One region of the Methylobacterium sp. NPDC097929 genome, then DNA from elsewhere that is predicted to be linked to it. Evidence: predicted binding sites of a transcription regulator. Region 1 holds the regulator's gene; each other region holds the start of a gene.

Region 1 (2,196 bases):
GCTCCCGTCTCGGGCGCGTCGCGGCCTCGGCGGCGGCGGCAATTCTCGGCACGCTCGCCACGACCCTCGTGGCGCAGGTCGCGACGGCGCCCTTCGCGACCTATCACTTCCAGACGGTGCAGCCCTTCGGTCTCGTCGGCAACGCGCTGACCCTGCCGCTCGTCTCGCTCGCGGTGATGCCCTCGGCGGTCATCGGGATGCTGGCCTATCCCTTCGCCCTCGACCGCCCGGTCTGGTGGCTGATGGGCCTCGCCGTGCGCGGGATGCTGGAGATCTCGTCTTGGATCGCCGGGTTCGGGCAGGCCACCGTGGTGCTGCCGGCCTTCGGCCCGGCGGCCCTGGCGCTGCTCGCCGCCGCGCTTCTCGTGGCGACCCTGGCCGTGTCGCGGCTGCGCCTTCTGGCGCTGCTACCGGCCACGATCGGCCTCGCCCTGGCCGGCGCTCCGGATCGCTTCGATCTCTACGTCGATCGCGATGGCGGCGGCGCGGCGGTCCGCGGCAGGGACGGCCGGCTGATCGTGCTGGGGCGCCCACCGGTCTTCGTTCTGGAGCAATGGTTGAAGGCCGACGGCGATCCGCGCCGTCCCGACGCCGCCCTGGCTGCGGCAGGCCCCCGCTGCGACCGTCTTGGCTGCACCCTCACGACCGCCGACGGGCGCGCCGTCGCCTTCGTGACCGACAAGCGCGCCTTCGCGGAGGATTGCGCCCGGGCCGAGATCCTGATCAGCCGCCTGCGCGCGCCGCCGGGCTGCGCAGCGCCCCTGGTCGTCGATCGCGCCTTCCTGGTGGAGCGGGGCGCCACGGCGATTCGCCTTCGCCCGGCCGGCCCCGACATCGTCACGGCCCGCGGTGCCGGCGCGGCCAAACCCTGGCATCCGCAGCCCCCGGTCGCCCCGCCGATGCCGGCGGCCGCGCCGGACAAGGCGCCGACCGCCGGCCCGGAGACGGCGGACCCGGTCGATCCGCCGCCCGACGAGCCTCAGTAGCGGCGCACGAGGCTGACCAGCTTGCCCTGGATGCGCACGCGATCCGGGCCGAGCACGCGGGTCTCGTAAGCGGGGTTGGCCGCTTCGAGGGCGATGGAGGTGCCGCGGCGGCGCAGGCGCTTGAGGGTCGCCTCCTCGTCGTCGATCAGGGCGACGATGATGTCGCCATTATTGGCGGTGTCCTGCTTGTGGATGACCACCAGATCGCCGTCGAGGATGCCGGCCTCGACCATCGAATCACCGCGCACCTCCAGGGCGTAGTGCTCGCCGCCGGAGAGGAAGTCCGGCGACATCGCGATGGTGTGGCTCTGGCTCTCGATCGCCGAGATCGGCGTACCGGCGGCGATGCGGCCCATCACCGGCACCATCACCGAACGTCCGTTCCCGTCTTGGGCCTGCAGCATCGGCGGCTTCGGCGCGGGCGGCTTGCCGGCAAGGCCCCCCTCGACCACGCTCGGGGTGAAGCGGCGCGGCTCGGCGCCCGCCGCGGGCCTGGCCGCCGGCGCGTCGGGCATGCGCAGGATCTCGATGGCCCGCGCCCGATTCGGAAGGCGGCGCAGGAAGCCGCGCTCCTCCAGCGCCATGATCAGGCGGTGGATGCCGGACTTGGACTTGAGGTCGAGGGCGTCCTTCATCTCGTCGAAGGACGGCGGCACGCCGCTCTCCTGCATCCTCTGCTGGATGAACTGGAGCAGCTCGAGTTGCTTGCGGGTCAGCATGCGGCACCTGCTGTCGACCGCGGGCCGGGGGCGCCGCAGAATCGTGGAAAACAAAGCACGAACAGCCTAGACGTTCCTCTCCTGTTCCGCAAGCGCGTGCCGCGACACGCGAAAGGCGGCGGAGCCCTCGCCCCGCCGCCTCCGTTCTCGACCGTTCGCCCGTCGAATCAGGCGGGAATCACGTCGACGATCTCGTAGGTATCGGGATCGATGATGACGATGTCGTCTCCGACCAGCACGAACTGCAGGCCGCGATAGGCCGGCACGACCGAGAGGATGGCCGGCGGCAGCGGGTGCAGCGACACGGAGCGCGGGATCGCCGTGCCGACGCGGACGGAGAAGTTCACGTTCGTGACCGGGCGGATGTTGGTGCGGGTGATCGACTGGCGGAACTCCGTGCGCTGAGTGGTGCTCAGGCTCTTGGAGGCCCCGCGCGCCTCGCTGGCCGAGCCTCGGCCGCCCCGGTCGCCCGCACGATCTCCGTCGCGGCC
Region 2 (2,196 bases), on a different contig from region 1:
AAAGCGCAGGCGCAGGGCGTCCTCCTCCCCCTCGCCGCCGCTGCCGATCGTCTCCAACCCCTCGAACACGCACAGGCCGTGGTCGCGGTCGATCGCCACGTCGCCGACCCGCAACTCGACCTCGCCGATCGGCAGCACGGCGGCGGGCCGCATCACCCCCGCGCCGACCCGCCCGTACAGGTCGGCGGCGGCGATCACCGTCGCGCCGCTCTCCGGCACGCGAAAGCCCGCCTCGAGCGGCGCTTCCAGCGCCAGCATCGCGCCGGGCTCGGAAGCGGCGACCTCGGCCCAGCCGTCGATCAGGCGCAAGCTCCGCTCCTCGCTGGCGGCGGCCGCCGCCCGCACGAGGCGGCGCAGGGGCTGCTTCGGGCCGGCGAGCACGACCCGCTCGCCCGCCTCGAGATGCGTGCGCAGGGCCTTGGCGAAGGCGGCCTCGGGCCGGCGCTCGCCGACGAAGGCCGGCAGCGCGACGCGCTCCCCGCTCTCGCTCGTGGCGGTGGCGAGGCTGTGATCGCGCAGGAGCGCCGCCCATTCCGCCTGCGTGAGGTAGAGATCCGTTGCCGGCGCATCCCCCTCGCGCGCCTCGGCGATCTGCTCGAAGAAGGCGGCGACGCGCTCCTCCGCCCCCGCCTCGACCACGAGGCGGGCCTCGGGCACGTAATCGAGCACGGTGACGAGGCGGGGATAGAACCGCGCCAGGCAGTGCTCCTGGCCGGTGAAGGGCTCCAGGGACAGGCCCGAATCCGGCCCCAGGATGATCTCGGTGGCCGGATCGATCACCAGCCGCTCGGTCTCGACCCGGGAGCGCTGCGAGACCGGATCGTAGGAGCGGATCGCGGTGATGCGCCCCTCCTCGTGCTCGACCCGGCAGGGCAGCGGGGCGGCGGCCGGGAAGACGTCGATGGTCCGGCCGCGGATGGCCGCCTCTCCGGGCTCGTCGACCCGGTCGTCGAGGATGTAGCCGAGCCGCTGCAACTGCGCCGTCAGCGCCTCCGGGTCGAGCCTTTCGCCGACGCGCAGCTCGACATGGGCCGGGCCCCAGGTCTCCGGCGGCGGCACGCGCTGCAGCAGGGCGGGGGCGGTGGTGAGCACGATGTCGGGCAGCGCCGCGCGGTCGGTGAGCCAGCGCAGCACGCCGGTGCGTGCGCCCATGGTGCCGCGGGAGGGCGAGACCCGGTCGAAGGGCAGGCAATCCCACTCGGGGTAGACCGCGACCGCCCGCTCCGGCGCCAGCGCCCGCAGCAGCGCGGCGATCTCGTCGAGGCGCCGCCCGTCGCGCGCCACGTGGACCAGCGGGTGCGCCGTCCCGGAGGCGAAGCCGAGCAGGGCCACCGCCAGCGCCCCCGTGGGGATCAGCGGCGCGGCGCCCGTCTCCTGATCGTCGAGAACCCGGGCCTCGCGGGCGTCGGCATGGTTCGGCTCGACGGCTTTGGACTCGGAGGCTCTCGGCTTGGAGGCTTTAGGCTTGGCGGTCGCCGGCCTTGCGGCCTTGGACAGGGTCTTCGGCGCGATCTTGGGCTTTGCCATCGTGTTCCGTCTTGGACGCCTTGCCGGTCGGCTCTGCGGGAACGCCGCTCGCGCCCGCCGAGGTTCCGGCCGTGCGGCGCCGTCCCCAGCTTCGACTCGTCCCGGCACGCGGCCCTCAGGCCGCGGAGGCGGGCGGGCTCTCGATCAGGCGCAGGCTGCGGCGCAGGCTCTGCGGGGGCTGGCCGTAGGCGCGCAGGAAGGCGCGGCGCATCCGGTCGCGGTCGGCAAAGCCGGTGTCGCGGGCGACCACGTCCAGCGCATGGCGCCCGTCCTCGATCATGGCCTGCGCGGCTTCCAGCCGCAGCCGCTCCACGGCCTTGGCTGGCGACTGGCCGGTCTCCTCGCGGAAGAGGCGGCTGAACTGGCGGGGGCTGACGCTGGCGGCCTCCGCCAGCTCCTCCACCGTCAGCGGGTTGCGCAGGTGCTCCTTGGCGTAGACGAGCGCGCGGCGCACGCGGCCGGAGCGGGGCTCCAGTTCCAGCAGCGCCGAGAACTGCGACTGGCCGCCGGGGCGGCGGTGATAGACGACGAGCTTGCGCGCGATCGCTCGCGACAGCTCCGCATCGTGATCGTCCTCGATCAGGGCGAGCGTCAGGTCGATCGCCGCGCTCATCCCGGCCGAGGTCCAGACATGGCCGTCGGAGACGAAGATGCGGTCGTCGTCGACGC
Region 3 (2,196 bases), 110 kb from region 1:
CGTGCGCGAGCCCGACCGGATCGTGAAGGCGACCGTCGCCGCGGCCTGAGGCCGTTCGTCCCCTCTCCCCGGCATCCGGCGGGGAGAGGGGATGCGCGTCCGATACGGTTTCCAGTTCCTCGCCTCGGCCTTCACCCCACTTCGTCGTCGCGAGGCGGAGCCGAAGCGACCCAGCGCGCGACCTGTCCGGACAGTGCGGAGCCCTGGATTGCCACGGCTTCGCCTCGCAAGGACGAGGGAAGAGACCCAAACGATCAACCGGAAATCGTATGAAGCGATCAACCGGACACGGTCTAACTTCTCTCCGATCCAACCGGTCTATCCCTCCGGCGGCTCCCTGAGCCCCGCGGCCTCTTCGAGCCACGTCAGGATTTCCGGCGCCCGCCAGGGCTTGGGCATGAAGGTCGCGGTGACGCGCAGGTCGCTCGGCTGATCGCCCGCATCGCCCGAGGTCAGCAGCAGGCGGATGCGCGGCCAGGTCACGCCGATGATCCGGGCGAGCTCGAAGCCGCCGATCGTGCCCGGCGTGCGCACGTCGGAAAACACCACGTCGATCCCGTCGCCCCGCTCATGCAGGATGTCGAGGGCGCGCTCGGCGGTCTCGGCCTCGATCACCTCGAAGCCCTTCTCCTCCAGCAGCTCGGCCGCGAGGAAGCGCTCGTCGGGCTCGTCCTCGACGACGAGGATGACGGGCTTGCGGCCCGTGGGTCGTGTGTCGCTCATGACCCGTCACTCATGACCCGCCGCCTATGGCCCCGGTCCCTCCGAACCCGCGAGGACGACGCGGACGGGAGCTCCCGAGCGACATCCCCCGGCACAGTCCCCGGCGGAAGATACGATAGAACGGTGGGGCCGAACGTCTGTCGTTCAACGGCAACAGCGGGCAGTTTTGTTGCATTGCCGTCCTGAGCGCATGCGCTTTCGACGGGGATAGACGGCCCGCACCCGCCCTCCGTGCAGGGCTCAACCAGCAATTCCCATCGACGCGCCGGTCAAGCGAAGGCCCGGAATAAAATCCGCATTTTCAACAGGGATCGCAACGAAGGAGCGGTTGACGGGTTACGGCTCAGGTGTGTTCTCTGTTTGTTCTGAATGACGCTCCCCTGAACCCCTTTGAACCCGCGCCCATGCCCCCTCCCCGCTCCTCTCACGCGCCGACGCTGGCCGAGCTTCGCCGGCTGACGGACCGCGCCGGGGGCGGCCGCGCGGCGCCCGATCCCCGCGCCCTGCCCTTCGGCGTTTCGGGGCTCGATGCGGCCCTGCCCGGGGGCGGGCTGGCGCTCGGGGCGCTCCATCAGATCCACGAGGGCGGCCCGCGCGGGCGCTACGCCGCCGCCGCGGTGCTGTTTGCCGGCGGCATCCTCGCCCGGCTCGACGGGCCGGTGCTGTGGTGCCTGCACAGCCGCGACCTGTTCGCGCCCGCGCTGGCCCGGGTCGGGCTCCATCCCGACCGGGTGGTCTATTGCGAGACTTGGCGCGACGCGGAGGTGCTGCCGGCCATGGAGGAGGGCCTGCGCCATCGCGGGCTCGCCGGCGTCGTCGGCGAACTCACCCGCATGGCGCTCACGCCCTCGCGCCGGCTCCAACTCGCGGCGGAGGGCTCGGGCGTCACCGCGCTGGTGGTGCACCGCCTCTGCGCGGGCGAGGCGGCCGAGCCGGAGCCCTCCGCCGCGCGAACCCGATGGCGGGTGGCGCCCGCGCCCTCGGAGGGAACGAACCGTCGAATGGGCCGGCCGCGCTGGCGGCTCGACTTGCAGCGCTGCCGCGGTGGGGCGCCGGGGGCTTGGATCGTGGAGGCTTGCGATGCGCAGGGTCGTCTCGCTGTACCTGCCGTCCTGGCCGACCGACCGGCTGCGCCGGAGCGGGTCCAGCGCCGCGCCGCCGGATGAGCCCCTCGCCACCGTGGCGCAGGACGGTGCCCGGCGCGGGCTCGCCGGCGTGGACGCCGCCGCCCGCCGCCTCGGCCTGCATCCGGGCATGAGCGCGGCCCATGCCGGGGCGCTGGTTCCCGGGCTTCACCTCGTGCCTGCCGACGCGGCCGCCGACGCGGCGGCCCTGGCGCGGCTCGGCCTGTGGTGCCAGCGCTACGCGCCGATCGTCGCCCTCGACCCGCCCGACGGCCTGATGATCGACATCACCGGCGCCGCCCATCTCCACGGCGGCGAGGCGCCCCTCCTCGCCGATCTGTCCGCGCGC

Evidence for each region. The regulator LexA, encoded in region 1, represses DNA repair genes until DNA is damaged. The targets are predictions, from matches to a motif close to TGTTCNNNNTGTGTTCNG.
Region 2: the regulator LexA is predicted to act here: its motif matches at 1,519-1,536, upstream of ACPCJR_RS20425 (helicase-related protein).
Region 3: the regulator LexA is predicted to act here: its motif matches at 1,074-1,091, upstream of ACPCJR_RS09715 (ImuA family protein).

Annotation. Positions count from the first base shown of each region.
Region 1 is NZ_JBMVEP010000002.1:246,412-248,607, reverse strand. It holds gene ACPCJR_RS09210 (ComEC/Rec2 family competence protein) at 1-986, shown strand, start outside; gene lexA (transcriptional repressor LexA) at 980-1,705, opposite strand; gene ACPCJR_RS09200 (DUF1236 domain-containing protein) at 1,873-2,196, opposite strand, start outside.
Region 2 is NZ_JBMVEP010000010.1:143,692-145,887, forward strand. It holds gene ACPCJR_RS20425 (helicase-related protein) at 1-1,332, opposite strand, end outside; gene ACPCJR_RS20430 (GlxA family transcriptional regulator) at 1,643-2,196, opposite strand, start outside.
Region 3 is NZ_JBMVEP010000002.1:355,848-358,043, reverse strand. It holds gene ACPCJR_RS09725 (peptidylprolyl isomerase) at 1-49, shown strand, start outside; gene ACPCJR_RS09720 (response regulator) at 319-723, opposite strand; gene ACPCJR_RS09715 (ImuA family protein) at 1,128-1,889, shown strand; gene ACPCJR_RS09710 (DUF6504 family protein) at 1,804-2,196, shown strand, end outside.